2 regions of the Frankia sp. CoBUL1 genome follow, and region 1 is predicted to be linked to the other one. Evidence: predicted binding sites of a transcription regulator. Region 1 holds the regulator's gene; the other holds the start of a gene.
What was found. Region 1 encodes LexA, which represses DNA repair genes until DNA is damaged. Its sites were predicted from a motif close to CGAACNNNNGTTCG; they were not measured.
Positions count from the first base shown of each region.

Region 1 (15,092 bases):
CCGACGTCTGCACGGCGCTGGTGGCGGGCCTGCCGACGATGCCGGTGCGGGCCGGGGAGATCGAATCGCGCGCGCTGGGCTGCGCGGTGCGCGTCTTCGACGAGGCCGGCGAGGAGGTCGTCGACGAGGTCGGTGAGCTTGTCGTGACCGCGCCGATGCCGTCCATGCCGCTGTGCTTCTGGGCCGACCCGGACGGCGGCCGGCTGCGGGAGAGCTACTTCTCCGTCTACCCTGGCGTCTGGCGCCACGGGGACTGGGCGAGGATCACACCTACCGGCGCCGTCGTCATCCAGGGACGTTCGGACGCGACGTTGAACCGCGGCGGCGTCCGGATCGGTACCAGCGAGCTCTACAGCGTGGTCGAGCGGGTCCCCGGGATCGCCGACAGCCTCGCGGTCGACACCGCGGACGAGCGCGGGCACGGCGAGCTGCTCCTTTTCGTCGTCCTCACCGAGCCCGGCCTGACCAAGGCGGTGGCCGCCCGGCTGCGCGAGGTTCTGCGCGCCGAACTCAGCCCACGCCACGTTCCCGACCAGATCATCGAGATCACCGAGGTCCCTCGGACCCACACCGGCAAGAAGCTTGAGGTACCGGTGAAGCGCCTGCTCGCCGGGACTGCCCTGGACAAGGCCGTGAGCCTCGACTCGGTCGCCAACCCCGATGCCCTGCTGCCCTTCGCCGCCGCCTCGGCCCGGTCGCGGCGGTCGGCGTCGGAGCCGATGACGGGAACCGCGCTGGAACCCGGCACCGGATCCGACGGAGAGGCCGAACCCGGAGCTTGATACAGCAAAGTCGGATCTTCACCCGGCAAAAACGAAGATCCGACTTTCATCGATCCCGCGATCATGACGTGACCGCCATGATCGCGGTACTCTTGTCTTCCACCCGTGCCGCACCGTGCACCCGTGGACGTGCCCCCGCGGACTCGACCGCAGGTGCGCTCGCCCGATCGATCAGTCGAGGAACTCGCGCAGCCGACCGGCGACGGCGGGCTTGCGCAACTCCCGAAGCGTATCCCGCTCGATCTGACGGATGCGCTCACGGGTCAGGCCGAGCCGGTTGCCCACCTCGGCGAGGGTGTGCTGCTTGCCGTCGGCGAGACCGAAGCGCAGCCGCATCACCTCGCGCTCCCGCGGGCTCAGGCCACCGAGGACGTTCTCGATCTCGTCCTGCATGGCGCCGTAGGAGGCGGCGTCCGCCGGGGAGGTCGCGTCGGAGTCCTCGATGAAGTCACCGAGCACGGAGTCACCATCGTCACCGACCGAGGTCTCCAGGCTGACGGTGTCCTGCGCATACCGGCGCAGCTCCACCACCTGCTCGATCGGCATGTCCAGCTCGAGGGCGAGCTCCTCGTCGGTCGGCTCACGGCCGAGCGTGGAGACGAGCTGGCGCTGCAACCGGGTGATCTTGTTAATCTGCTCGACCACGTGGACCGGGATGCGGATCGTCCGCGCCTGATCGGCGAGCGCCCGGCCGATGGCCTGGCGGATCCACCAGGTCGCATAGGTCGAGAACTTGTAGCCCTTGGCGTAGTCGAACTTCTCCACCGCGCGGATAAGACCGAGGTTGCCCTCCTGGACCAGGTCCAACAGGGTCATCCCGCGACCGCTGTACTTCTTGGCGACGGAGACCACCAGCCGCAGGTTCGCCGAGACGAGCTGCTGCTTGGCGGCATGGCCGTCCTTGACCAGCAGACCGAGATCACGACGAAGATCGGCGGGCAGGTCGGGGACGCTCTCGAGCTTGTACTCAGCGAACAGGCCCGCCTCGACCCGCTTGGAGAGTTCGACCTCCTGGGCGGCGTTGAGCAGCGGCACCTTGCCGATCTCGCGCAGGTACATGCGCACGAGGTCGGCGGTACCCGCGTGTTCGGCGGTGGACCGGCTGGCGGCGGTGGCGTCGTCGCTCGCATCCTCCTCGTCAAGGAGTTCGATGCCAACGGCGTTGAGGCGCGCGATGAGAGCGGGCAACAGTTCAATACCGATGTCCGCGGACTCGAGCGCGTCACGCAACTCGGAGCGGCTGATCTCGCCGGCCTCGCGACCACGGGCGATGACCTCGGCCACCGCGCTCACATCGAGCTCGTCGGTATCGTCGGGAACAGCGGCCAGCGAACGGCTGGGAGCGGTGCGGACAGGAGGAGCGGCCCGACGAGCACGCCGCGGGCTACGCGGGCGGTTGTCGTCGGTGCGCTCGGCAAGTTCCAGAGCAGGCAGCGTCATCAGTGGCAAATCCGATGGTCGGTGCGGGTGGGTCGTCTCGTTCTGTGCACGTGGGAGGTAACGAACGAAGACGCGGAACCATTCCCCGTGCAGGCACACCCGGACATCAGCGATCGCCGGGCCTACCAAGCAGTGTAGACCCTAGCCCTCGAGACGCTGCACTCGCTGCCGCGAAGACTACCTGGCAGATTCCACCCTGTGGCGCGAACCGCGGACTCTCCTGAGCTTCTCTGGTGGCCGAGCACCCTGCGGATCAGGCCAGCGTCAACTGTAAGCAACAGATCCACTACTTACTGTAGAAGTTTTTTGCGTTCCATCATCCGTGCCATATTTTCTGACGATCACCGGTCGGTGCTAACCCGTAACGGTAGTCGGCAAGCCGACACCCGCGACCCGGCCCGGACCCGGGCTCTCCACCGGGACGGAACGACCGGCGGGCCGACGCGGGCGCCGCCGCCGACACCACCCCGACGCCACCCCGACGCCGAGGCGCTCGAGAACGGCGATTCCGTTAGGCGGGCCACACCCGACGGACCCTGCCTCTGTGCACAGCGTGTAACCGCTACTCTCACACGATGTCCGTCCCCAGCCTTCCCGCAGACCTGGCGGCACTACGGGAAACCGCGATCGACGTGCTACGAGACAACGACCTCGGCGACATCACCCGGCCCTCCCCGACGCTCTACCCGCACCAGTGGCTCTGGGACAGCTGCTTCATCGCGATCGGACTGCGCCGTCTCGACCCGGGACGGGCCGCCAAGGAGGTCCTCTCGCTGCTGCGAGGCCAGTGGCCGAACGGCATGATCCCCCACGTGATCTTCGCGGAGACCTCGGACTTCTACCACGCCGGTCCGCAGCGCTGGCGCTGCGACCAGGTGACCACGACCGCCGGCGGAGTGCAGAGCACGGGGGTCACCCAGCCGCCGATGATCGCCGAAGCCGCCGTCCGGATCGCCGCCATGATGACGCCATCCGCCCGCGACGCCTTCTACCGCGCGTTGTTCCCCGGCCTGCTGCGCTTCCACACGTGGCTCTACCTCGAACGCGACCCCGACGACGACGGTCTCGTCACCCTGGTCCACTCCTGGGAGTCGGGGATGGACAACACGCCGGCCTGGATGGAGATCACCAGGCCGGCGGCTCCGCTGGGAGTGCGGGCACTGCGCCGGATCAACGGCGGCGACGCGCTGCGGCGCGATGCCAAGGAGGTCCCCCCCGACGAGCGGCTCACCTCGGGAGACCTGTTCACGCTCTACCGGATCGTGCGTGAGCTGCGGCGGGCGCACTACAACTTCCGCGAGATCCGTCGGAGCATCGTCCCCCTCGTCCAGGACGTCGCCTTCAACGCGATCCTCATCCGGGCCAACGAGCACCTCACCGCCATCGCCGCCGAGATCGGCCAGACCATCCCCGCCTGGCTGTGGCGGTCCATGCACAGGACGCGCGAGGCGATCGAGCGGCTCCACGCCGACGGCACCTACTACAGCCGCGACTTCCGGACGGGAACGCTGCTGCGCCACGAGACGATCTCGGGGTTCCTGCCGCTCTATGCCGGGGTCGTGCCCGAGGACCGGGTCGACGAGATGGTCAAGACGCTCACCTCACCGCGCTACTGGTCCCGGTTCGGCATCGCGAGCGTGCCGCTCGACGACCCGGGCTTCCTTCCCCGGTGTTACTGGCAGGGTCCCGTCTGGGTCAACATGAACTGGCTGATTGCCGACGGGCTGGAGCGTTACGGTCGGCTCGACGCCGCGGAGAACCTGCGCCAGAACACGATCGACATGATCGCATCGTCCGGGGCGATGTTCGAGTACTACTCACCCCTCGACGGTTCCGGCGCGGGCAGCAACCGGTTCTCCTGGACCGCGGCGCTCCTGGTCGACCTCCTCGCCGCCGAGCACTGAGCCACACCGCCGAGCACTGTCTCGGAGCAGGGACCCGATGCGGAGCAGGCGGCCGGTCCGACCGGGTGCCCGATGCGCATCGGGCACCCGGTCGGACCGGCCGCCGCGACGCCTAGCTGCAGCCGCTGGTCGAACCGCACTGCTCACAGACGTAGCAGCTACCAGCTGGCCGCATGGTCACCCCGCAGGTGAAGCAGAGCGGAGCATCGACCACGGTCTGCGCGACGAGCGACTCGCCGGGCGGTGCCAGCCGCAACTCCCGTGCCACGTACGCCGGGCCGTTCCCTACCGCCGGACCGGGCGGGACGCCCGGGTCACCCCGATCGGCGACGGAAGCCGAGGATCCGGTCACCGCGGCCCCCTGGGATCCGGCCGGGCCGTCGATCCCGGCGGGCTGCGCCGATCGCGCGGCCTCCACCGCCGGCGCTGGACCGTACTGACCCGCGACCCGACGGGCCCGGTCGGCCGCGGTCGAGATGCCGAGTTCGGCCCGCTGATCGGCGTCGAGATAGTCGAGCGCGAGGCGACGGAACAGATAATCCATGATCGACTGGGCGATCCGCACGTCCGGGTCATCGGTCATCCCAGCCGGCTCGAACCGCATGTTGATGAACTTGCTGACGTACGCCTCCAGCGGCACGCCGTACTGCAGGCCGATCGAGATGGCGATCGCGAACGCGTCCATCACGCCCGCCAGGGTGGACCCCTGCTTCGACATCTTGATGAAGACCTCACCGAGACCGTCGTCCGGGTAGGAACCGGCGGTCAGATAACCCTCGGCCCCACCGACGGAGAAGGACACCGTCCGCGACGGGCGGGTCTTCGGCAGCCGGCGGCGCACCGGCCGGTACTCGACCTCCACCGGGGCAGGTCCGACGGAGCCGGCGGTCCCGACCGCGTCTCCCGTGCCGGCCCCGACTCCCGTGCCGGCCCCGACTCCCGTACCGGTCCGGGTGGCGGCCAGCTCGGCGGCCTGCTTCGCCCCCTTGACGTCGGTCAGCGGCTGGCCGACCTTGCAGTTGTCCCGGTAGATGGCGAGGGCCTTCAGACCCAGCCGCCACCCCTCCAGGTAGATCTGCTCGACCTCGGCGACCGTGGCGGTCGACGGCATGTTCACCGTCTTCGAGATCGCGCCGGAGAGGAACGGCTGTACCGCGGCCATCATGCGGACATGGCCCATCGGGGAGATCGCGCGCTCCCCGATGGCGCAGTCGAACACCTCGTAGTGCTCCGGACGCAGGCCGGGAGCGTCGATGACGTGCCCGTGCTCGGCGATGTACTCGACGGTCGCCTCGATGGTCTCCTCGGGGTAGCCGAGCGCCTGCAGGGCCGCCGGGACCGTCTGGTTCACAATCCTCATGCTGGCGCCGCCGACCAGCTTCTTCATCTTCACCAGGGCGAGGTCCGGCTCGATGCCGGTGGTGTCGCAGTCCATCGCCAGACCGATCGTGCCCGTCGGGGGGAGCAGGCTGGCCTGCGCGTTGCGCCATCCGTGCTTCTCGCCGACGGTCTGCGCCCGGGCCCATTCCCGGGACGCGGCGGCGAGGATCCGGGAGTCCTCGGCGTGCACGCTGCGCACCGCGTCGTTCGCGGCGGCATGCTTGCGCATCACCCGCCGGTGCGCGTCCGCGTTGCGGGCGAAGCCGTCGTAGGCGCCGACGATCCCGGCGAGTTCGGCGGAGCGCCGGTAGGCGGTGGCCGTCATCAGCGAGGTGATCGATGCGGCCAGCGCCCGGCCGCCGTCCGAGTCGTAGGCCCGGGCGCTGGCCATCAGCAGGGCACCGAGGTTGGCGTAGCCGATGCCGAGCTGCCGGTAGGCCCGGCTGACCCTGGTGATCTCCGGTGTCGGGAAGTCGGCGAAGCAGATCGAGATGTCCATCGCGGTAATGATCAACTCGACCGCCGCGACGAACGCCTCGGCGTCGAAGCTGCGGTCCGGGCGCAGGAACTTCAGCAGGTTCAGCGAGGCCAGGTTGCAGCTGGAGTTGTCCAGGTGCACGTACTCGCTGCACGGGTTGGAGGCGCTGATCCGGCCGCTCTCGGGGCAGGTGTGCCAGTCGTTGATCGTTCCGTCGTACTGGATGCCGGGATCGGCGCAGGCCCACGCGGCCTCGGCGATCGTGTGGAACAGCCCGCGGGCGTCCACCGTCTCCAGGACGCGGCCGTCGAGGCGGGCCCGCAGGTCGAAGCCGCCGCCGTCGACGACCGCCCGCATGAACTCGTCGGTCACCCGGACGGAGTTGTTGGCGTTCTGGTATTGCACGGAGGCGATGTCACGCCCGCCGAGGTCCATGTCGAAGCCGGCGTCCCGCAACGCCCGGATCTTGGCTTCTTCCCGGGCCTTCGTCTCCACGAACTCGACGATGTCGGGATGATCGACGTCGAGCACGACCATCTTCGCCGCCCGCCGGGTCGCGCCACCAGACTTGATCGTACCCGCCGAGGCGTCGGCGCCGCGCATGAAGCTCACCGGCCCGGAGGCGGTGCCCCCGGAGGACAGCAGCTCCTTCGAGGACCGGATGCGGGACAGGTTGAGCCCGGCCCCGGAACCCCCCTTGAAGATCAGCCCCTCTTCCCGGTACCAGTTCAGGATCGACTCCATGGTGTCGTCCACGGAGAGGATGAAGCAGTTGTGCACACGGAGGCCGGCGGAGAGGTACTCGCCGCTGTCGGTCTGGATGTCGTAGACCGGCATCGGCCCGCGCGGCTCAATGCGCTCGATCTGCAACCGCTTCACCGGCTTCGCGGCCTGGCCGGGCTGATCGAACGACGTCTCCAGCTTCGCGGCCTTCACCGGATCGAGGAAGCCGATCTCGTCCGCGAACGTCCGCCGGTCACCGGCGTTCTGAATGCCCAGGCTCCAGAGGTCGTGGCGGTCGGGTCGCGGATCCGCCTCGCGGCGTACCCGCGCGAAGATGCCGAACCGGGCGAGCAAACCCTGCACCCCGCGAATGAGGCCCTCGCTAATCATGTCCAGCCCGATCAGCGTCGAGCGCTCCCGGCGGGACACGTAGCCATCGGCCTGGAACAGGCTGCGCAGATAAGCCGCGACAACGGGTAGCGGAGCATCATACAGCCGGGTCGGCACAGTCATCGCCTCGATGGTCAGCGAGGCGTTCGTACCGGCGTACCGACCAACAAAACCGTCCGCCTGCAGCCGGCCCGCGAGCGCCGCCTCGGCGATCTCCCGTGAAGTGATCTCACCCTCGCCCGGGGCGATGGTGCGATGCCACTCGAGGGTGTCCCCGGCCCGCAGCGCGCCGGCGGGGACGAAGGCCCCGGCACCCGCGGAGGTGCTCCGCCACACCAGATGATCGGCGGTGACGTCGAGCGCGTGACCGGCCCTCGTCCAGATCCGCAGGACGTCCTTGACGCCGTTGGACTTGGTCGCGATCACCTGGGTCAGACCGTGCGCGTCGAAGACCTTCATCCCCACCGCGTCCGTCTCCACCAAGGCGCCGATGGGAACCAGACCGGATGGCGTGCTGACGAGGGCGTCATAGGGCTGGCACGCCGAGACCTGCTGCGGCGCGGGGGTTCCCACGTTGAACCAGACCGGCGAGTTGAAGCTGAAGACCTGGTGGAGCAGCATCCAGGTCAGTTCGTGCTCGAAGATCTCGGCGTCGGTGTCCGAGGCGAAGTAGCCGTGCTCGCGGCCGGCCGCGCCGTAGGCGTGCACGACCCGATCGATCAACTGCCGCAGCGACCACTCCCGCCCCGGCGTGCCGGGCGCCCCACGGAAGTACTTGCTGGTAACGATGTTGGAGGCGTTCACCGACCAGAACTGCGGGAATTCCACTCCCCGCTGCTCGAAGTTGACCGAGCCGTCCCGCCAGTTGGTCATGACGACGTCCCGGGACTCCCAGGTGACCTCGTCGTACGGGTGGACGCCGGCGGTGGTACGTGACCGCTGGATCTTCAACCCACTCGCTTTCGCCGCTGACCTGCTCGGCTTCGTGCCGCGGCTGTCGGTCATGACGCTCCTCGTCTTCACTCGTCAGCTCCAACCTTCAACAATGTGTTGTGGGCATCCCCGCCCCAGGCCGCAGCCAGCGGACGTCGGGACGGTGCGGGGCCGGACCTCGACGCACGGCGGTGCCCGCGGGGACGAGCACGCGCACGGCAAACACACGCACGGCGAACGGCACCAGCCAGGTCGAGCCGGGCCGCATGCGTGCCGTCCGGGAGGTCCGCGGTCCTCGCACGGCCGCGACGCGGGATGTCACCCGTCGCCGGCGGGACCGGGCCGGCACGGCGAGCCAGGGCGATGTATGACGCTTTCGGTCGAGCGGTCCCGGCCCTACCTGCTATGCACCTGCTGGGTGCCGATCACCGGCGAGGCATCGACGGCGCCGCGCGGGACCGGTCGTGCTGGTCCATCCCGCGTGGTGGGAGGTCCGGCGGCCTCGGAGCGCAACGCGGCGATCGCGGACTCGAAGTCAGTCAACGACTCGAAGGCCAGGTACACCGAGGCGAAGCGGAGATAAGCCACCTCGTCGAGCTCACGGAGCGGACCGAGGATCGCCCGGCCGATCGCCTCCGCGGGCACCTCCGCCGACCCCGACGAGCGGACGGCGTCCTCTACCCGCTGCGCCAGAAGCGCGAGATCATCATCCCGCACCGGCCGGCCCTGGCAGGCCTTGCGGACACCGGCGATGACCTTGGCCCGGCTGAACGGCTCGGCCGCCCCACTGCGCTTGCGAACCTGAAGGGACGCCTCCTCCATCGTAGTGAACCGGCGACCGCAGGACAGGCAGGACCGCCTGCGGCGGATCGCCGAACCCTCCTCGGCCTCCCGACTGTCAACGACGCGACTGTCCGGATGCCGGCAGAACGGGCACCGCACGCGCTACGCCTCCTTCGCCCGCGCCGGAGCCGACCGCCCCGGACCGGGGATGAGGGACACCGTTGAGGACCCGGCATCCACGCCGGAAAGACCACCTTGTGGATGGACCGCCAGCTCCCCGCGGAAGACCTGTGGAACAACCTGTGGATGACTTACACCCCGGTAAGCACCAGATGTTGTGTCCAAGGTAGCGCACGGCCCCAGAGATGAGGACAGCACCCCCGTGTGGTCCGTGTGGTCCGCATCGCACGTGGCACCGCACGTGGACGAAAGACGACGGTGCGCGAGAACCCTGCGCCGAGACACTCGTGGACCCGGAAAGCCGGGAAGCCGGGCGTCAGGGAAGGAGTAACGACTGGCCCGGGGCGATCAGTGGTGACCGCAGGTGGTTCAGCCGCATCAGCCGGTCCACCATGACCCGGGTGTCGGCGCTCTCGTCGAGCGCCACTGCCACCTCCCACAGCGTCTCCCCCGGCACGACCAGATGGTGCCGCGGCGCCTCCGCGGTATCCGGCCCGGCAATCGACACCCCAGGCATGATCATGATTGCTACCGCCACGACGACCGCCACGACGATCGATACCACCACCACCCGACCCCGCCGGGTCAGCCGGAGCGGCGGGGGTGCGGGCGGGCGACGACCCACCCGGTCTCTGGCCATCGACAGGTCGACGACCCGCGCCCTGTGTGCGGATCCCACGGCACCCTCCCGTTCCGACGACACCGAACGCCGAAGATCGAACCTTCGTTCGATCGAACGCGTGGTCGATTGTCGCATCGGGAACCGGAAACCGCCAGGGACACGCTCGAACAGACGTTTGAGATTCTGCGACCCGCCGGTTACCGTCGAGTCGATCGGGTGTGAACCGGGCGGTTTCCCCCGGTCACGGACGGCGGCGAGTCGGTGGGTGACCGCTTCCGGAGCGGGACGGTCCGCCGTGCGGTCGCCGGCCGGCCGGTGGCCGCACGGCGGAAGAAAAACGCGACGAGGAGAACGGTAAGCGATGACTAGCCAAGGCAGGGGTACGCGCCGGGGCGGAACCCGCGGCAACGTGCGAGCCTTTCCCGAAGGCCCCACGGACGCGGGCCTGACCCCCCGGCAGCGCAAGGTGCTGGAGGTCATCCGGGCCGCGGTGGAGCGGCGCGGGTATCCGCCCAGCGTGCGGGAGATCGGTGAGGCGGTCGGCCTCACCAGCACCAGTAGTGTGGCTCACCAGCTCAAGGTGCTCGAGGAGAAGGGCTACCTGCGGCGGGACCCGAACCGCCCGAGAGCGATGGAGGTTCTGACCGTCGAGCACCCCCGGCGACGCGCGGATGTGGGCGCGGGCACGACGACGGTGGCGGGCACGATTCCCATCATCGGTGAGGCGGCGCCGGGCACCACCGAAGGAAGCAAGTCGGAGGCGGCCTACGTGCCGGTGCTGGGCCGGATCGCCGCCGGTGGCCCGATCCTGGCCGAGCAGGCGGTCGAGGACGTCTTCCCGCTACCCAGGGAGATCGTCGGCGAGGGCACTCTGTTCCTGCTCCGGGTCGTCGGCGACTCGATGATCAACGCGGCGATCTGCGACGGTGACTGGGTGGTCGTCCGCCAGCAGCCGGTCGCGGACAACGGGGAGATCGTCGCCGCAATGATCGACGGGGAGGCGACGGTCAAGCGTCTGCGGCTTCGGGACGGCAAGATCTGGCTACATCCGGAGAACTCGGCCTTCGCCGACATCCCCGGTGAGGATGCGACCATCCTCGGCCGGATCGTGGCTGTGCTCCGCAGGGTTTGATGTGGATCGGCCGGCCGCCCGTCGGGCGGCCGGCCGGGTTGCCTCGCGTCTGATCGCTCCTGGGCTCAGGCCCGGTAGGCGTGCAGCTCCGCTGCGAGTCCCGAGGAAACCCGGGCGGACAGCCGGGTACCGGTCTCGGTGTGCTCCATCGTGAGCACCTCGCCGTTCGCGTGCACCCGGGAGACCAAGTCGCCCCGGGTGTAGGGCACGAGCACGCGCATCTCCACGTCGGGATGCGGCACCCGGGCACAGAGCGCGTCGACCAGCGCGGCCAGCCCCTCGCCCGTACGTGCCGAGACGAACACGGCGTCCGGGGCGAGCTGGCGCAGCCCCGCGACGACCGTCGGCTCCACGGCGTCCACCTTGTTGACGACGATCAGCTCGGGAACGCCGCCCGCGTCGATGTCGTTGAGAACCTCGCGCACGGCGGAGATCTGCGCGGCCGGATCCGGCGATGATCCGTCCACAACGTGCAGGATGAGATCGGCATCGGCGACCTCTTCCAGCGTCGAGCGGAACGCCTCGACGATCTGATGCGGCAGATGCCGGACGAATCCGACGGTGTCGGTCAGGGTGAAGGCCCGGCCGTCCGGCAGGGTCGCCCGCCGCACGGTCGGATCGAGGGTGGCGAACAGCGCGTCCTCGACCAGGACACCCGCGCCGGTCAGCCGGTTGAGCAGCGACGACTTACCGGCGTTGGTGTAACCGGCGATCGCCACGCTGGGGACCTCGCCCCGCCGCCGGGCGGAACGCTTGGTCTCCCGCACGGTCGTCATCGCGGCGAGCTCGCGGCGCAACCGCGCCATCCTGGCCCGCAGCCGCCGACGATCGGTCTCGATCTTCGTCTCACCGGGACCGCGGGTACCGATGGGCGCCCGGCCGCCGCCACTGGCCGCGGCCCGCGACATCGACTCACCCCACCCACGCAGCCGGGGCAGCATGTACTGCAACTGCGCGAGCTCGACCTGGGCCTTGCCCTCGCGAGAGGTCGCGTGCTGGGCGAAGATGTCCAGGATGAGGGCCGTCCGGTCGATGACCTTTACTTTGACGACCTCCTCCAGCTGCCGCAGCTGACCCGGGGTGAGCTCGCCATCGCAGACCACCGTGTCCGCGCCGGTCGCCGCGACGACCTCGGCGAGCTCGCGGGCCTTGCCCGAACCGACGTAAGTCGCGGCATCCGGCCGGTCGCGACGCTGCACGAGCGCGTCGAGCACCACCGAACCGGCGGTCGTGGCGAGCGCCGCGAGCTCCGCCATGGAGCTCTCGGCCGACCGCGGGGAACCCGACGTCCATACGCCGATGAGGACGACACGCTCCAGCCGCAGCTGCCGGTACTCGACCTCGGTAACGTCGTCGAGCTCGGTGGCGAGACCGGGAACCCGCCGCAACGCGGCGCGATCCTCCAGGTCGAAACCGTCCCCAGAATCGTCGAAAAAGTTCGACAGGTAAGACGAATCGGTATCGGTCAGCTTGATGAGGGATCTGTCGAGAGTGGACGCATCGAAGGCGTCAGCAGGAAGTGTCATACCATCCGTTCTCAACGCGGCCCGCTACCGCACCATTCCGCGATCATTCCGTGCCGCCTGCTCCGGCCGGGCCCCACGACCCGGTGGCCCGAGGAGGATCCGCCGGACCGGAAGACCCTGCCGCACTCGTGGCGCGCCTCCCCCTCGTTTCCCGGCGAATCCCGTCGCCAACCAGGGTCCCACGTCACCACGTCGATCGCGAACCGTTTTGCCGCCCCGCCGACGTAGCCTCTGCGACGTGTACCACGAGTACCACGAAAGACGGGCCCACCGCCTCGCCGCGACGATCTGGGACAGCTCGGGCCGCCCGACTCCCCCTGGACACCCCCCGGGCACCACGCGGACGACGGCGGACCGGCATCCGGACCGCACCGGGCCCTCGGACCGCACAGGGCGCACCGAGCGCACAGGTGTGGTGGGCAGTCGGCGAGTGTTGCCGGACGGATGCATGGACATCATCTGGAGTTCCGACGCCAATCTGATCGTCGCGGGGCCGGACACGGCGGCGAAGCTGGTGCGCTGGGCACCAGGCGTGCGGCACGTCGGGCTCCGCTTCGACTCGGGCTCTGGACCATCCCACCTCGGAGTGGCCGCGGACGAACTGCGCGACCAACGCGTCCCGCTCGCCGACCTGTGGGGCGACGGACCGGCGCAGCGACTCGCCGAGCGGCTCGCCATGGCCGCTGATCCCCTGGTCGCATTCGAGTCGTCGATCGCCGCCCGGCCCGTTCACCCGGCGCTCGTGGACCGGTTGGTTCCCGCCGTTCTGGCGGGTGCCCGCGCCCGGGCGCCTGTGGACGACCTCGCGCGCACAGTCGGGCTGAGCGAACGCCAGCTGCTGCGTCGCTGCCGGCGCGTCTTCGGATATGGCCCGAAGACGCTCGCCAGGATCCTCCGGATGCAGGACGCCCTGCACGCGGCGCGGGCCGGCATCCCGTTCGCGGTCGTGGCGGCCGAGGCCGGCTACGCCGACCAGGCGCACCTCGCCCGGGAGGTACGCGCGCTCGCCGGAGTTCCGCCGACTCACCTCATCCGAAATGTCAACGTTCAGGACGAGCTGGACGTCTCGGTATCGGATGTCGCGGCCGCTACGGGCAGTGGGGCGTAGAGGTCGACGTGGTTGCCGTCTGGATCGAGCACGACCGCGTACCGCTGGCCCCAGAAGGCGTCCCAGGGCGGAAGGTGGCCGGTGTGACCGGCGCCGACGAGGTCGGCGTAGACCTCATCGACCTCGTCCGGCGTGTCGCAGGCGAAGGCCAGCCCGACCCGCGGCGAGCCGGTACCCGCCGACCAGCGCGGATCAAAGGATCGGATGGTCGCCTCGCTGTCGAACGCGAGGCGTGGACCGCCGGGCAGCTGCACCTCGACGTGCGGCTGGGCGTCGGCCCCGGCGGGCAGATCGAGGCCGAGCCGGCGGTAGAACGCCAGGGACCGGGCCATATCAGCGACGATCACACCGGTCAGGGTGAACGATGGTGGCATGAGGGCACCGTAGGGCAGGCAGGCGGACCGGGTCTTGCAGGAAACGGACACCTCACCCGACCGGGTCATGGGCCTCCGCATGGCGCAGCACGCCGTCGAAGACCAGCTCGGCGGGCCCTCGCAACAGCACGGTCTCCGGCTGCCAGATCACGACCAGGCCGCCGCCGGGCACATCCACCTCGACCTCGACCGGCGCACCCGCCGGCCGAGCACCTCGCCGGGCCGCCCAGGCCACCGCGACCGCGCAGGCACCGGTGCCGCAGGACGCGGTCTCCCCGACCCCACGTTCGAACACCCGCATCGCCACCCCACCCGGCCGGTCAACGACGATCTCCACATTCACCCCGTCCGGGAAGTCAACCGGGGAGAACGATGGTGGTCGGGTCAGGTCGAGCCGACGCAGCCCGGCGACGTCCAGGTCGCCGGCGAAGCAGACCGCGTGCGGATTACCCATCGAGACCGCGGTCGCGGTGAAGTCACGATCGGCGACGGTGACCGGGGCCCCGGGTCCGTCGATGATCCGCGGCGGTCCCATGTCGACCGTGACGTCACCGTCCACCGCGGCCTCGACGAGCCGCAGCCCGGCGCGGGTCGCGACGTGGAACCGTCCGGGCTGGGCGTATCCGGCGTCGACGAGGTAGCGGGCGAACACCCGGGCACCGTTACCGCACATCTCGGCAACCGAACCATCAGCATTGCGGTAGTCCATGAACCAGCGCGCCCGGCCGGCCAGACCGGCCGCCTCGGGAACCGCGGCGCAGAGCACCACCCGCAGCACCCCATCGCCCCCGATGCCGGCCCGTCGGTCGCACAGCGCGCGCACCAGGTCCGCGGTGAGGTCGAGGTCCCCGTCGGGATCCGGCAGCAGGACGAAGTCGTTGCCCGTCCCGTGGCCCTTGACGAATCGCAGTCCCAGCTCGTCCCGCACGTCGCCGATCGTACGGGGGATGCCGCTCGGCACCTGACGACCGGGCTCCCGCGGCGGCGTCAGCCGGCTGCGGCCCGCGCCCACTCCCGCATCCGGTCGTCGGAATGCGACGGCTTGTACCAACGGTCGGGCCGGCCGCGCCCGAGAGCGATCATCCGAGCGTCCTCCACCGGCACCGGCGGACAGAACACCGATCCGATGGCGCGATCACAGTCGAGATCCACCACCCGGGACGCCAGGCGCGCGGTGTCGACATCGTCGGCAACGACGGGCAGGCCGCGTTGGTGGGCAAGCCGGACGATGGCCGCGAGCACGGCCTCACCCTCGAGGTCCTTCATCGTCGCCCGCAGGAACAGACCGTCGATCTTGACGAGGTTCAACGGCAGCTGGTCGAGCACGGCCAACGAGC
Region 1 covers NZ_CDXDOS010000007.1:7,692-22,783, forward strand. The annotation lists gene AC08OX_RS01730 (acetoacetate--CoA ligase) at 1-782, shown strand, start outside; gene AC08OX_RS01735 (RNA polymerase sigma factor) at 954-2,222, opposite strand; gene AC08OX_RS01740 (amylo-alpha-1,6-glucosidase) at 2,798-4,126, shown strand; gene AC08OX_RS01745 (vitamin B12-dependent ribonucleotide reductase) at 4,239-8,102, opposite strand; gene nrdR (transcriptional regulator NrdR) at 8,427-8,972, opposite strand; gene AC08OX_RS01755 (LysM peptidoglycan-binding domain-containing protein) at 9,310-9,672, opposite strand; gene lexA (transcriptional repressor LexA) at 9,977-10,747, shown strand; gene hflX (GTPase HflX) at 10,813-12,273, opposite strand; gene AC08OX_RS01770 (helix-turn-helix domain-containing protein) at 12,722-13,381, shown strand; gene AC08OX_RS01775 (VOC family protein) at 13,321-13,824, opposite strand; gene dapF (diaminopimelate epimerase) at 13,808-14,683, opposite strand; partial or broken gene AC08OX_RS01785 (EAL domain-containing protein) at 14,743-15,092, opposite strand, start outside.

Region 2 (15,092 bases), on a different contig from region 1:
GGGACGTACCGGGTGGGGTCCAGGCGCACGTGCGTGACCTCGCCGAGACCCTGATCGCCGCCGGTCACGAGGTGTCCGTCATCACCCCGGTGGACGACGAACGGACCCTGCCGCCCTACGCGGTGGACGCGGGTCGGGCGTTACCGCTGCCCTACAACGGCTCCGTCGCCCGGCTCCTGATGGGCCCGGTCTCGGCCGCCCGGGTCCGCCGTTGGCTGCGTGAGCACGACTTCGATGTCCTGCACGCCCACGAACCGACCGCGCCCAGCGTCAGCCTCCTGGCCTGCATGCTGGCCGACGGACCGATCGTCGCCACCTTCCACACCGCCAACCCCCGGTCGCGGTTCCTCACCGCGGCCCAGGGCGCGCTGCAGCCGTCGTTCGAGAAGCTGCGGGCTCGGATCGCGGTCTCCGAGGCGGCCCGGCGCACCCTCGTCGAGCATCTGGGCGCCGACGCCATCCTGATCCCGAACGGGGTGGCGGTGCAGAACTTCGCCGGCGCCCGGCCCCTGCCCGACTACGACAACGGGCGGCCCACCGTCGTGTTCCTCGGGCGCATCGACGAGCCGCGCAAGGGCCTTGACGTGCTGCTCGCAGCCCTGCCGGCGCTCGCCGCCGAGATCGACGGTGTCCGGCTGCTGGTGGCGGGGCCCGGTGACGGGGCGGCGGTGCGGGCCCGGCTGGAGCCCACCCTGCGCTCGCGGGTCGACCTCGTCGGCATGGTCTCCGACGCTGACAAGCCCCGGGTCTTCGCCTCCGGGCAGGTCTACTGCGCCCCGAACACCGGTCAGGAGAGCTTCGGGATCGTGCTGCTCGAGGCGATGGCGACCGGGACCCCGGTGGTGGCCAGCGACATCGACGCCTTCCGCCGGGTCCTCGATGACGGGCGCGCCGGCAGGCTGTTCGATGTCGGCGATCCCGCGCGGCTGGCCGCGACCCTGGCCCAGGTGCTGCGTGATCCCGCCGGCGCCGCGCGGCTGGTGGAACGCGGTCGCGCCGTCGTCGCCGCCTACGACTGGCGGGCCATCGCCGAGCGGATCGTCGGGGTGTACCAGATGGTCTCCGGGGACATGCGGGTGTCGGTCGCGACGGCGACGCGGTTGCCGGTCCGGGGCGACGCGAGGAGTGGGGACTGACCTGCCCCGGTAACTGACCTGCCCCGGTACCAGAGCCACGTCATATTCGGCCGTTGGTTACGCTGCGCGGGATGACCGTCGTCGTGGTGGTGGTCGCCCTGGTGGTGGCGATCGCGACCTATCTGACCTGGCTGGCCACTCGGCTCGACCGACTCGCGGCCCGGGTCGCGGACGCCCGCGGTGGGCTGGTGGCGCACCTGGTCGCCCGCGCCGACGCCGCGCGCGAGCTGGCCCTGCGGTGTGAGCTGGCCGAGCTGGGCGAGAGCGTGGCCCGGGCCCGAACGGCCTATCCGGACCTGCTCGCCGGGGGGGCGTTGGACGCCGCGGTCGAGCAGAGCGAGAATGCCCTGAGCCGGGCGTTACGGTCCGCCGAGGTCGCCGCGGCCGGCCAGCACCACCCCGCCGAGCTGCATGCGGTCGACTCCTGCGCGGCCCGGGTCGCGCTCGCCCGGCAGTTCCACAACGACGCGGTCCGCGACCTGCGGGCACTTGCCGGCCGACGCGTGGTGCGGATGGCGCACCTGGCCGGCCGCCGGCCGCCGGCCGGCTACTTCGAGATCGACGACGCCCTGCCGATCCGTGGCGAGGGCGTCCCTCACGACGACCTGCCGGGGCTGGCCTCCTGACGGCCCGGCCGGTCGCGAGATCGCCGTACCATGGAAAACCGACCCACCCGTACGGGAACCATCCGGTGGGGTAGCCGACATGCAGGTGCCAGACATGCCGGTACCCCGCGGCCCTGGCGACCCGACCCAGTGAAAAGAGACGGCACATCATGTCCGAGGGCCAGACTGCCCCCGCCGCCGGCCCGGCGACCGACTCCGCCCGGCATGCCGGTACCGCCCGCGTCAAGCGCGGCATGGCGGAGATGCTCAAGGGCGGTGTGATCATGGATGTGGTCACCGCCGAGCAGGCCCGCATCGCCGAGGACGCCGGCGCCGTCGCGGTGATGGCGCTGGAGCGGGTTCCCGCCGACATCCGGGCGCAGGGTGGGGTGGCGCGGATGAGTGATCCCGACATGATCTCGGAGATCATCGAGGCGGTCTCCATCCCGGTCATGGCCAAGGCCCGGATCGGGCATTTCGTCGAGGCACAGGTGCTGCAGGCGCTCGGGGTGGACTACGTCGACGAGTCCGAGGTTCTCACGCCTGCCGACCCGCACCACCACATCGACAAGTGGCGCTTCACGGTGCCGTTCGTCTGCGGAGCCACCAACCTGGGGGAGGCGCTGCGCCGGATCGCCGAGGGCGCGGCGATGATCCGTTCCAAGGGTGAGGCGGGCACCGGCGAGGTGTCCAACGCCGTGGTGCACATGCGTACCATCCGGGCGGAGATCGCCCGGCTGTCGGGGCTGCCCGCCGAGGAGCTCTACGCGGCGGCCAAGGAGCTGCGCGCCCCGATCGAGCTGGTCGCCGAGGTGGCCCGGCTCGGTCGGCTGCCCGTCGTGCTGTTCACCGCCGGCGGTATCGCCACCCCGGCGGACGCGGCGCTGATGATGCAGCTCGGCGCGGACGGGGTGTTCGTCGGGTCCGGGATCTTCAAGTCCGGGGACCCGGCGCGCCGCGCTCGGTCCATCGTCGAGGCGACCACCATGTTCAAGGACCCCGACGTTCTGGTGAAGGTCTCCCGGGGCCTCGGCGAGGCGATGGTGGGCATCAACGTCACCGAGCTTCCCCCGGAAGCCCGCTACGCCGACCGCGGCTGGTGAGTGGCCCGCGGATCGGCATCCTCGCGTTGCAGGGGGATGTGCGCGAGCACGCCCGGGCGCTCACCGAGGCCGGCGCGCGGCCGGTGGCGGTGCGCCACGCGGTGGAGCTCGCCGAGGTCGACGGGCTCGTCCTGCCCGGAGGTGAATCCACCACGATCGGCCGGTTGCTGCGCGTGTTCGAGCTGTTGGAGCCGTTGCGGGCGGCGGTGGCCGCGAGGTTGCCCGTGTTCGGTTCATGTGCTGGCATGATCCTGCTTGCGCGGGACGTCGTGGGCGGTCGGCCGGATCAACCACTGATCGGCGGGCTGGACATCGTCGTCCGGCGTAACGCCTTCGGCCGGCAGGTGGACTCGTTCGAGGCACACCTCGAGGTCGTCGGGGTGACGGGGCCACCTGTGCACGCGGTCTTCATCCGGGCACCATGGGTAGAAAAGGCAGGAGACGCGGTCGAGGTCCTGGCCCGTGTCGCCGAGGCGCCGGTGACGGTCCGCCAAGGACCGCTGCTGGCCACCGCGTTCCATCCGGAGCTGACCGGTGATGCCCGGGTGCACCGGCTATTCGTCGACAGCGTCCGATCGTCCGGGTCCGGTCGATGATCGGGCGCAAGAGAGGCAGGTCATGAGCGGCCACTCCAAGTGGGCGACCACCAAGCACAAGAAGGCGGTCATCGATGCCCGCCGGGGCAAGCTGTTCGCCAAACTGATCAAGACGGTCGAGGTGGCGGCCAAGACGGGCGGCGGAGACCCCGCGGGCAACCCGACGCTCGCCGACGCCATCGCCAAGGCGAAGTCGCAGTCCGTGCCGAACGACAACATCGAACGGGCCGTCAAGCGGGGTTCCGGCGAGCTCGCCGGTGGGGTGAACTACGAGGACATCACCTATGAGGCGTACGGCCCGGGCGGGGTGGCGATCCTCGTGGAGTGCCTGACCGACAACCGTAACCGGGCGGCGTCGGATGTCCGGGTGGCGATCACCCGTAACGGCGGCACGGTGGCCGACCCGGGGTCGGTGTCGTACCTGTTCAACCGCAAGGGTGTCGTGCTTATCGAGAAGACCGCCGGCCTCACCGAGGACGACGTACTGCTCGCAGTGCTCGACGCCGGCGCGGAGGAGGTCAACGACGTCGGGGAGGCCTTCGAGGTGGTCTCCGAGGCGACCGATCTGCACGCCGTGCGGGTGGCCGCCACCGATGCTGGCCTGGCGGTCACCTCCGCGGACATCTCCTGGCTGCCGAGTGTGAGCGTGTCGCTGGAGGCCGAACCCGCCGCCAAGGTCCTCAAGCTCATCGAGGCGGTCGAGGATCTCGATGACGTCCAGAACGTCTGGTTCAATGCCGACATCTCCGATGACGTGATGGAGCTCGTCGGCAGCTGATCGTCCTCTCGGGCGATCCGTTGGGCGTGTCGTGGATGTCCGGTTGTGTCGCCGCCCCTAGAATCGAACGAATGTTCTTGTGAACGTGCGGTCGGGAGGGTGGATGCGGGTGCTGGGGGTCGATCCGGGGCTGACCCGGTGTGGCCTGGGGGTCGTCGACGGTGGCCTCGGCATCCGGGCCCGCCTGGTCGAGGTGGGGGTGGTGCGCACCCCCGCCACCGCCGAGGTCGCCGAACGGTTGTGCGCCGTGTCCGATGGCATCGACGCCTGGCTCGATCGCACCCGCCCGCAGGCGGTCGCGGTCGAGAAGGTCTTCAGCCAGGCGAACATGCGTACCGTGATGGGTACCGCGCAGGCCGGGGCGGTCGCCATCGTGCTGGCCGCCCGGCGGGGCCTGTCGGTGGGTCTCTACACGCCCAGTGAGGTGAAGGCCGCGGTGACCGGCAGCGGCCGGGCGGACAAAGCGCAGGTCAGTTTTATGATCACCAGATTGCTCGGGCTGACCGAGGCGCCACGCCCGGCCGACGCGGCGGACGCCCTCGCGTTGGCGCTCTGCCACCTGTGGCGCGGGCCGGCGCTGGCCCGGTTCCGTTCCGCCGCGCCGGGCGGACCCACCCGATGATCGCGTCGTTGGCCGGCACGGTCACCGCGCTGACCCCGCTGTCCGCCGTCATCGAGGTCGGCGGGGTGGGCCTGCTCGTCCACTGCTCGCCGTCGACGCTGTCGCGGCTACGGGTGGGGGAGTCCGCCTCCCTCGCCACCACCCTGATCGTGCGCGAGACCGAGCTGACCCTCTACGGCTTCGCCGACGCCGATGCGCGCGACGTCTTCGAGATCCTGCAGAGCGCGGCCGGAGTCGGGCCCAAGCTCGCCCAGGCCGTGCTCGGGGTGCACGATCCCGACACGGTGCGCCGCGCCGTCGCCGAGGAGGATCTCGCGGTGCTGACGAAGGTCCCCGGTATCGGGCGCAAGGGCGCGCAGCGCATCGTCCTGGACCTGCGGGACCGGCTCGGTCCGCCGGGTGACGGTGCGCCGCTGCCCGGCCCGCGCCCGACGCCGGGACCGGAACCGATGCCGGCCGATACCGTCGGGGTCGCGGCGACCGTGCGGGAGGCGCTGGTGGGCCTGGGCTACTCGGGTCGTGAGGCCGACGACGCCGTGTCCCGGGCGCTCGTGGTCCTGGCCGCGCCCGCGGGCGAGGGCGCCGCAGCCGGTGGCGAGCAGGCCGCCCCGGGCAAGGGAGACGTCCCGGGAAAGGAAGGCGCCCCGGGTTCCCGGGCCGGGGCCGACTCGGGAACCGGCGGCGCTCCGCCCGACGCCGCGACCCTGCTGCGCGCAAGTCTTGCCGTGCTACGCAGGTGAGGGCCGTTATGACGCCGCCATGCGGCGCGCGACCGCGTCGGGCGGTGGTCAGCCGGGGCGGTGGTCAGCCGGGGCGGTGGTCAGCCGGGGCGGCGGTCAGCCGGAGCGGCGGTCAGCCGGAGCGGGGGTACGCGGAGGTGGGACATGAGTGACGACGGCCTGGTGTCCGCCGCGGCGAGTCCCGAGGAGCGCGCCTTCGAGGCCGGGCTGCGTCCGCGCACCCTGGCCGAGTTCGTCGGCCAGCGTAAGGTGCGCGAGCAGCTCACAATCATGCTCGAGGGGGCGCGGGCGCGTGGTCGCCCGCCGGACCACGTCCTGCTGTCGGGCCCGCCCGGTCTGGGCAAGACCAGCCTCGCGATGATCATGGCGCAGGAGCTCGAGGTTCCGTTGCGGATGACCAGTGGGCCGGCGATCGAACGCGCCGGGGATCTCGTCGCGATCCTCACTGCCCTCTCCCCGGGAGAGGTCCTGTTCCTCGACGAGATTCACCGGATCGCCCGGCCAGCCGAGGAACTGCTCTACGCCGCGATGGAGGACTTCCGGGTTGACGTCATCCTGGGCAAGGGCCCGGGCGCGACCGCGATCCCCCTCGACGTGTCGCCATTCACGCTGGTCGGGGCTACCACCCGGTCGGGCCTGCTGACCGGCCCGCTGCGGGATCGGTTCGGGTTCACCGCCCATCTGGACTTCTACGACGCCGACGAGCTCGCCCGGGTGCTGACTCGCTCGGCCGGCCTGCTGGGGGTCACCCTCACCGCCGAGGGAGCCGCCGAGGTCGCTGGCCGGTCGCGTGGTACGCCCCGCATCGCCAACCGGTTGCTGCGCCGGGTGCGCGACTACGCGGAGGTGCGGGCCGACGGAGTGGTCACCCGCGAGATCGCCCAGGCGGCGCTGCGGATCTACGACGTCGACGGGCTCGGACTGGACCGTCTCGACCGGGCCGTGCTGGAGGCGCTGGTCACCCGGTTCGGCGGCGGTCCGGTCGGGCTCACCACGCTCGCCGTGTCGGTCGGGGAGGAACCGGAGACGGTGGAGGACGTGGCCGAGCCGTTCCTGCTGCGTGCCGGCCTGCTGATCCGTACCGCCCGGGGCCGGATGGCCACCCCCGCCGCCTTCGAGCACCTCGGTCTGGACCCCGTCACCGATCCGCTCGGTCGTACCCAGGTCTCGCTGTTCACCGAGGGAGAATGACTGTGAGAGGGTCGGTCGGGGAGTAGTCACTGAAGGTGATTAGTCCGTCCGGGGTGAGTCGTCCCCGTAGCATCGGCCATTCCGGCCGGAGGAGGTCCTGAGTGCCGGGCACAACCGCCCTGCCCACCACAGGCATCCGATCGATACGTACGATCGCCGCAACACATCAGGAGGGCAGGACGTGCACGTACTCGTGGCAGCTTCGGTGGCGGCCGGCAAGGACGGGGGCAGTTCGATCAGCGGGCTTCTGTTCCCGCTGATCCTCATCCTGGTGATCGTCTACTTCTTCTCGATGCAGCGGCGCCGCGCCAGGGCGCAACAGCAGCAGATATCGCGGATCGTTCCCGGTACCCTGGTGATGACCACCGCTGGTCTCTACGCCACGGTCGTCGAGATGGAGGACGGCGACCTCCTGCTGGAGGTTGCGCCCGATGTCGTCTGCCGCTTCTCGCGCAGCGCGGTCGCTCGGGTGATCAGTACGCCCGACGGAGCCGGGGACGGCGGGGAGTCCTCCGGGGAACCGCGGTCGCACGACGACGGTTCCGACGGCCCCGGTGGCGCCGAGGCGTCGCATCCCGGCGGTGGCCTCCCCGGTGGGGACGGTGGCACGGGCGGTGAAACGACACACCCGCCCGGCAAGGAGCTGTGATCGCCGGTCACCTGGCCGAGCACTACCGTTCGGGGAGCGGAACGCACCCTCGGTGACATTCGTTCGGATACTTTAGGCACCGCCGGTCCGGGCAGCGGCGAGACGAACGAGCGCCGGCACACCGGCGCGTGAGGAAGGGACTCGCAGGTGGCACGCGGCTCGGCACGGGTACCCAAGGGGATCTCCGTCTGGACCCGGCTGGGGATCCTCGGCGGTCTGATCGTCGTCCTCTACGGCCTCATGGCCGCTACCGGAAACTGGAAGCCCCGGCTCGGGCTCGACCTGCAGGGCGGGACGAGCGTCATCCTCACGCCTCGTGCCACGCAGGGAAACAACGTCGACAGTGGTGCCGTCAACCAGGCCGTCGACATCATCCGGCAGCGCGTTGACGGCTTGGGCGTTGCCGAGTCCGAGGTTCATCGTACCGGCAACCAGATCGAGATCTCGGTGCCCGGCCGCGGCCGCAACGACGTCGTGGATCTGGTCGGGCAGACCGCTGAACTGCGTTTCCGTGAGGTCGCCACGTCCGGCCAGGCCACCCCGGTGCCCACCCCCACTGGTGCGGCCTCCGCATCCACGCCGGGTGCGACGGGCCAGCCGGCCCCGACGGCCGGCCAGAGCACGCCGAGCATCGCGCCGTCATCCCCGGCACCCGCCGCGTCTAACAAACCGGCCGCACTCGGTGACGGCACGGGCCGCGGCCTGATCGCCCAGCCGGTGTCGCTGGCCGCCGCGGGCACACCCGCGGTGGGCGCGGCCTCGGCTTCTCCGGTGGCCTCGGCTTCTCCGGTGGCCTCGGCTTCTCCGGTGGCCTCGGCTTCTCCGGTGGCCTCGGCTTCTCCGGTGGCCTCGGCTTCTCCGGTGGCCTCGGCTTCTCCGGTGGCCTCGGCTTCTCCGGTGGCCTCGGCTTCTCCGGCCCCCGCGCCGGCGGCGACCGGGTCGACCGGGTCGACCGGGGACAGCCCGCCTGCTGACGTGTTCGCTCGCTACGAGTCGCTGACGTGCGCAGCGGCCGACGTCCGCAAAGCCTCGGTCAGCACCGACCGCCCGCAGGACTGGACCGCCGCCTGTGACCGGACCGGGACGACGAAGTACCTGCTCAAGCCGGCCACGGTGGTCGGGACGGATGTGAAGACCGCCTCCGCGGGCCTGCAGGGCGGCGGCGGGACCACGGGCATCACCACCGGGCAGTGGGTCGTGAACGTCGAGTTCACTGGTCCGGGCCAGAACAAGTTCACCAAGCTGACCGAGAGCACGATCGGCAAGCAGGTTGCGATCGTGCTCGACGGGGTGGTGCAGTCCGCGCCGCAGACCAACGAGCGTATCCCCGGATCGGCCCAGATCTCCGGCGGCTTCAGCCAGTCCGACGCCGAGGACCTCGCCAACGTGCTGCGCTACGGTGCCCTTCCCCTGGCCTTCGAGCGCTCCCAGGCCGAGTCCATCTCGCCGACCCTCGGTCGTGACTCGCTGCACGGCGGACTGCTCGCCGGCGCCATCGGACTCGTTCTCGTCATCGCCTACTCCTTCCTGTACTACCGGGCGCTGGGCATGGTCGTGATCATCTCCCTCGCCGTCAGCGGTCTGCTGATCTACGCCTCGGTGGTGCTGCTCGGCGTGGCGATCGGGTTCACGCTGACCCTGGCCGGCATCGCCGGCCTGATCGTGTCGATCGGTGTCACGGCGGACTCGTTCGTGGTCTACTTCGAACGGATCAAAGACGAGGTTCGGGCCGGTCGCACGGTCCGGGCGGCCACGGATCGTGCCTGGCCCGCCGCGCGGCGCACGATGCTCTCCGCGGACACGGTTTCCTTCCTGGCCGCCGCGGTCCTCTACATCCTGTCGATCGGCTCGGTGCGCGGCTTCGCCTTTACGCTCGGGCTGTCGACGTTGAGCGATGTCGTGATCATGTTTATCTTCACCCGGCCGTTGGTGACGTTGCTGGTGCGGCGCAGACTGTTCTCGGTCAGCCGGTACTCGGGCCTGAGTCCGAAGACCCTCGGCGGGCGTGGCGGTGGCGTGGCGCAGGCCGCTTCCACCCGGGCGCGACTGGCCAAGCGGCCGGCGCCGGCCGGGCAGAGGCGGGAGAGCTGAGATGGCACTGGTCGGGCGGATCTACCGCAGCGACTTCAACGTCGACTTCGTCGGCCGGCGCAAGGCCTGGTACGCCGTCTCCGGCGTCGTGGTCGCCGTCTGCATCATCAGCATGATCTTCCGTGGCTTCACCTTCGGTATCGAGTTCTCCGGTGGCGCGGTCTTCCAGCTACCCAGCGGTGGCGGTACCGTCGCGCAGGTCGAGGACACGCTGTCCGGCATCGGGCTCGATCCGGCGGACAGTGTGGTCCAGCAACTGGAGACCTCCCACCAGTTCCGGATCCAGACGCCGACCCTCTCCGACGCCCAGACCCGTGAGCTGACCGGCGCGTTGGCCAAGCGCTTCTCGGTGTCGAACCCGGACCGCGACATCGCCGTGTCGACCGTCGGCTCGTCCTGGGGATCGACGATCACGAACAAGGCCCTCCAGGGCCTGGCCGTCTTCCTCGTGCTCGTTGTGATCTACCTCTCGGTACGGTTCGAGTGGAGGATGGCGCTCGCGGCGATGGCCGCTCTCGTTCACGACCTCGTCGTCACCATGGGTGTCTACTCGCTGGTAGGTTTCGAGGTGACGCCGTCGACGGTCATCGCCGTGCTGACGATCCTCGGATTCTCCCTGTACGACACGGTGGTGGTGTTCGACCGGGTGCGGGAGAACACCGCGGGCATGGGCACGTCGACGCGGCGGACCTACGCGGAGGCGACGAACGACGCGCTCAACGAGACGTTGGTGCGTTCGCTGAACACCTCCCTCATCGCCCTCATCCCGGTCGCATCCCTCCTCTTCGTCGGCGCCGGTCTGCTCGGTGCCGGCACGCTGAAGGACCTCGCGCTCGCCCAGTTCGTCGGTATCGCCTCCGGTACATACTCCTCCCTGTTCTTTGCCACGCCGCTGCTCGTCGACCTCAAGCGCGGCGACCCCGCCGTGCGGGCGCTGGATGCGCGGGTCGCCCGTGAGCGCGCCAGGCGGGTCCGGGCCGCCGCGGGTGTGCCGGGCACGGCTGTTCCCGCCGGCGCGGCGGTCGATCCGGCCGGCTGGGGTGAGGACGCTCCCGTCTCCGGCGCGCGTGAACCGGTTCCGGCCGGGGCGAACCTGGGCGGTGCCGCCCGACGACCGTCGGGCGCGCCCCCCGCTCGGCGCGCCGCGGGGCGCAAACCCGGCCGGCGCGGACGGCCGAGCGGTAAGAAACGCCGGTGAGCCAGGTCGCCGGCCGCGCGGATCTGGGCGGGGCTCCGATCGGGTGGCGGCGGATCTCCGGACGATCTTGATGTCAGGACGATCTTAATGTCCGGGCGACCCTGAAGTCCAGACGACCCTGAAGGTGGGAGAAGCGGCACGATGACGAGCATCGACGACGCACCGCAGCGGTCCGCCGCGCACGACGCGGTCGCCGAGGTCCTACGTGGCCACATCCGCGACATTCCCGACTGGCCGCAGCCAGGGGTCGTGTTCAAGGACATCACCCCGCTGCTCGCGACGCCGACCGCCTTCGGGGTGGTCATCGGTGCGCTGGCGGACGCGGCCCGGGAGCTGGGGGCTACCACGATCGCCGGCATCGAGGCGCGGGGCTTCCTGCTAGCCGCGCCGGTCGCGGACCGGCTGGGCACCGGCCTCGTGCCGATCCGCAAGCAGGGCAAGCTGCCGGGGCCGACCCGAAGCGCCTCCTACGACCTGGAGTACGGCGCCGCCACGATCGAGATCCACGCTGACGCGGTGCACGACGGCGACCGGGTCCTGCTCGTTGACGACGTGTTGGCCACCGGTGGCACCGCGGCCGCCGCACACAGCCTGCTCGCGGCTGGCGGCGGGGAGGTCGTGGGGCTGGCGGTCCTCATGGAGCTGTCCTTCCTGCCGGGCCGTGATCGGGTCGCGCCGCTCGATGTCGTCTCCCTTCTGACGATTTGACCTCGCCCGGGCGAGGTCCGCGGAAGGCTTCTGACCAGTGCGGCGTTAGGCTCGGTGTCTAGTCCTTACGCAGGAGCGGTCCGTGCCCGAGGCAGCGCCGGTGACCACCGGAGTTTCGCCGCCCGCCGTCACTCCCTTCCGGGAGCCCCGGCCGGTGGGCGATGCCGCGCGGGCCACCGCCGGATCGGTGGCGCGTGAGTCGGCAGCCCACGGGCCGGCAGCCCACGGGCCGGCACAGCCGCCGGCTGCGGATGGTGGCGACGTCCGCGGGCAGGAGCCACCGGCTGGATCCCCGGGGGGGTCCGAGCTGGTCACCGCGGTCGGCATGGGACGGCGTCCCGAGGACGGTTCCCCGGTCGTCCCCCGGTTGGGGCACGAGTCGCCGCCGCTGCCGCGTCGGGTGCGCGGTCGGCTCTCCCGCCTTGCGACGCACCGGGCGACGCCTCCCTCGGCTCTCGACCCGGTGCTGCGTGGGCTGCTCGCGAACCACCCGCGCGCCGACATCGCCCAGGTGCAGCAGGCGTTCGAGGTCGCCGACGCCGCGCACGCCGGCCAGGTGCGCTTCTCCGGCCACCCGTACATCACTCATCCGATCGCGGTCGCGAGCATCCTCGCCGATCTGGGGATGGACACCGCGACGCTGTCCGCAGCGTTGCTGCACGACACCCCCGAGGAGACGACGCTTACCGTCGATGCAATCCGGGACACCTTCGGTGACCATATCGCGCTCATCGTCGACGCGGTCAGCAAGCTCAACCGGGTCAAGGTCGGCGAGGCGGCCCAGGCGGAGACCATCCGCCGGATGGTCGTCGCGATGGCCCGCGACCCACGCGCGCTGGTGGTCAAGCTCGCCGACCGCCTGCACAACATGCGTACCCTGCGCTTTCTGCCCGAGCACAAGCAGGAACGCAAGGCTCGGGAGACGCTCGAGGTCTACGCCCCGCTCGCCCACCGGCTCGGCATGAACTCGTTGAAGTGGGAGCTGGAGGACCTCTCGTTCGCCGCGTTGTATCCGAAACGGTACGACGAGATCGTCCGGCTGGTCGCTGACCGGGCCCCGAGCCGGGACGTCTATCTGGCCGAGGTGATCGGGCAGGTGCAGGTCGGCCTGCGGGACGCGCGGATCAAGGCGGTCGTCTCCGGGCGGCCGAAGCACTATTACTCGATCTACCAGAAGATGGTGGTGCGCGGCCGTTCCTTCGACGACATCTATGATCTGGTCGGCATCCGCGTCCTGGTCGACTCGGTCCGGGACTGCTATGCCACGCTGGGTACCGTGCACGCGACCTGGAAGCCGATTCCCGGCCGGTTCAAGGACTACATCGCGATGCCCAAGTTCAACATGTACCAGTCGTTGCACACGACGGTCATCGGTCCCGAGGGCAAACCGGTCGAGCTGCAGATCCGCACGCACGCGATGCACAACCGGGCCGAGTACGGCATTGCCGCGCACTGGAAGTACAAGGAGGACGGGGTTGCGGCCCGGCCCTCGGCGGGGACCCCGGAGGGCGGGCGGGCCGGTCGGCGCAAGGGCGGACCCGATGCGGACCTCATGACCTGGCTGCGTCAGGTGCTCGACTGGCAGCGGGAGACCGCGGACCCGGGAGAGTTCCTCGACAGCCTGCGGTTCGCCGCCGAGACCGACGAGGTTTTCGTCTTCACCCCCAAGGGCGACGTCATCCCGCTGCCTGCCGGGTCGACCTCGGTGGACTTCGCTTACGCGGTGCACACCGACATCGGCCACCAGTGCGTCGGGGCCCGGATCAACGGCCGTCTCGCGGCCCTGGACACCCCGCTGGACAACGGCGACGCGGTCGAGATCTTCACCTCGCGGGCCCATTCGGCCGGCCCGAGCGAGGACTGGTTGATGTTCGTCCGTTCGTCGCGGGCCAGGACGAAGATCCGCCAGTGGCACGCTCGTGGGCGCCGGGAGGACGCGATCGTCGCCGGCCGCGACGCGATCGGCCGCGCGATGCGCCGCCACGGCCTGCCGCTGTCCCGCCTGATGAGCGGGGACGCGCTGTTGAACCTGGCCAAGGACCTGCGCTACGCCGACGTGGCCGCCCTCTACGCGGCCGTGGGGGAGAACCACGTCAGCGCCCAGTTGGTGGTCTCGCGGCTGCTCGTGGCCCTCGGCGGTCCGGAGGGGGCCGAGGAGGACGCGGGTGAGACCGAGCTGCCGATCCGCACGCTGCGTCGCTCGACCGGGGAGGCGGGGGTGCTCGTCACCGGTGCTCCCGACGTGTGGACGAAGCTCGCCCGCTGCTGCACCCCCATGCCCGGCGACGAGATCGCCGGTTTCGTCACCCGGGGCAAGGGAGTGTCGGTCCACCGGACGGACTGCTCCAACCTGTCGGGGCTGCGCGGCGGGCCGCACGACCGCATGATCCAGGTCGAGTGGGCGCCGTCGTCGGGCTCGGTGTTCCTCGTCGTGATCCAGGTCGAGGCGATGGACCGTACCAAACTACTTTCGGATGTCACCCGGGTACTGTCCGACCGGCACGTGAACATCCTGTCGGCGTCGGTGGCCACCACACGGGATCAGGTGGCGGTCAGCCGCTTCACGTTCGAGATGGGAGACGCCAAGCATCTCGGGCACATCCTGAGTGCGGTGCGTGCCATCGAGGGCGTATACGGCTGTTTCCGCGTTACCTCGGGCGTACAGGTCTAACGGGTCGAATCAGGGGGGCGCCGTGGATGCTGAGACCGTGGGTGCGGGTCTGCCGGCCGGCGGCGGTCTGACCCCCGCGCTGTCCCGGGCCGACGGCGGTGCCGACGAGGCCTCCCGGGCCCTGTCGGCGGCCCGGCAGGCGAGCGTGCGTCTCGCCCACCTGGCCAGGCGGATGGCGACACCGCGGATGTCCCAGGTGCCGCCGGAGCTGCGTGACATCGTCGAGGCGCATCGCGACTATCATCCGCGCGCCGACATCGGCCTGCTGGTGCACGCCTACGGCGTCGCCGAGCGGCTGCACGCCGGTCAGATGCGGCGCAGCGGGGATCCGTACATCAGCCATCCCCTCGCCGTCACCGAGGTCCTCGCGGAGCTGGGGGTGGACACGACTACCCTGATCGCTGCCCTGCTGCATGACACGGTCGAGGACACCGGGTACACCCTCGACTCCGTCACCCAGGAGTTCGGCGCGGAGGTGGCCAACCTCGTCGACGGTGTCACCAAGCTGGACAAGATGCGGTTCGGGGAGGCTGCGGAGGCCGAGACGCTGCGCAAGCTGATCGTGGCCCTGGCCCGGGACTACCGAGTACTGGTCATCAAGATCGCTGACCGGCTGCACAACATGCGCACGCTCGCCTTCATGTCCCCTCCCAAACAGGTGAAGATCTCCCGGGTCACGCTTGAGGTCCTGGCCCCGCTGGCCCACCGGCTCGGCGTCAGCGTGATCAAGCGGGAGCTGGAGGACCGGGCGTTCGCCGTGCTCCATCCCGCCGAGCACGCCCGGATTGCCGCCACGGTGGACGAGTTCACCGCCGCTGAGCGCGCGGCCGGAACCGTCGCGGCGCTGGTGGCACGGTTGCGAGCCGGGCTCGCGGGGGCTCGCATCGACGGCGCCGTCTCCATCCGGGTCAGCCACCTGTTCTCGATCTACAAGCGGGCGCAGGAGCGCAACCGGCCCGTCCAGGACTACACCGACCTCGTCCGCGTCCTCGTGCTCGTCGACG
Region 2 covers NZ_CDXDOS010000006.1:19,727-34,818, reverse strand. The annotation lists gene AC08OX_RS01650 (glycosyltransferase family 4 protein) at 1-1,136, shown strand, start outside; gene AC08OX_RS01645 (LemA family protein) at 1,208-1,762, shown strand; gene pdxS (pyridoxal 5'-phosphate synthase lyase subunit PdxS) at 1,912-2,844, shown strand; gene pdxT (pyridoxal 5'-phosphate synthase glutaminase subunit PdxT) at 2,841-3,440, shown strand; gene AC08OX_RS01630 (YebC/PmpR family DNA-binding transcriptional regulator) at 3,463-4,218, shown strand; gene ruvC (crossover junction endodeoxyribonuclease RuvC) at 4,322-4,840, shown strand; gene ruvA (Holliday junction branch migration protein RuvA) at 4,837-5,580, shown strand; gene ruvB (Holliday junction branch migration DNA helicase RuvB) at 5,725-6,771, shown strand; gene yajC (preprotein translocase subunit YajC) at 6,953-7,420, shown strand; gene secD (protein translocase subunit SecD) at 7,568-9,511, shown strand; gene secF (protein translocase subunit SecF) at 9,513-10,709, shown strand; gene AC08OX_RS01595 (adenine phosphoribosyltransferase) at 10,851-11,417, shown strand; gene AC08OX_RS01590 (RelA/SpoT family protein) at 11,500-14,088, shown strand; gene AC08OX_RS01585 (RelA/SpoT family protein) at 14,111-15,092, shown strand, end outside.
Region 2: the regulator LexA is predicted to act here: its motif matches at 4,283-4,296, upstream of ruvC (crossover junction endodeoxyribonuclease RuvC).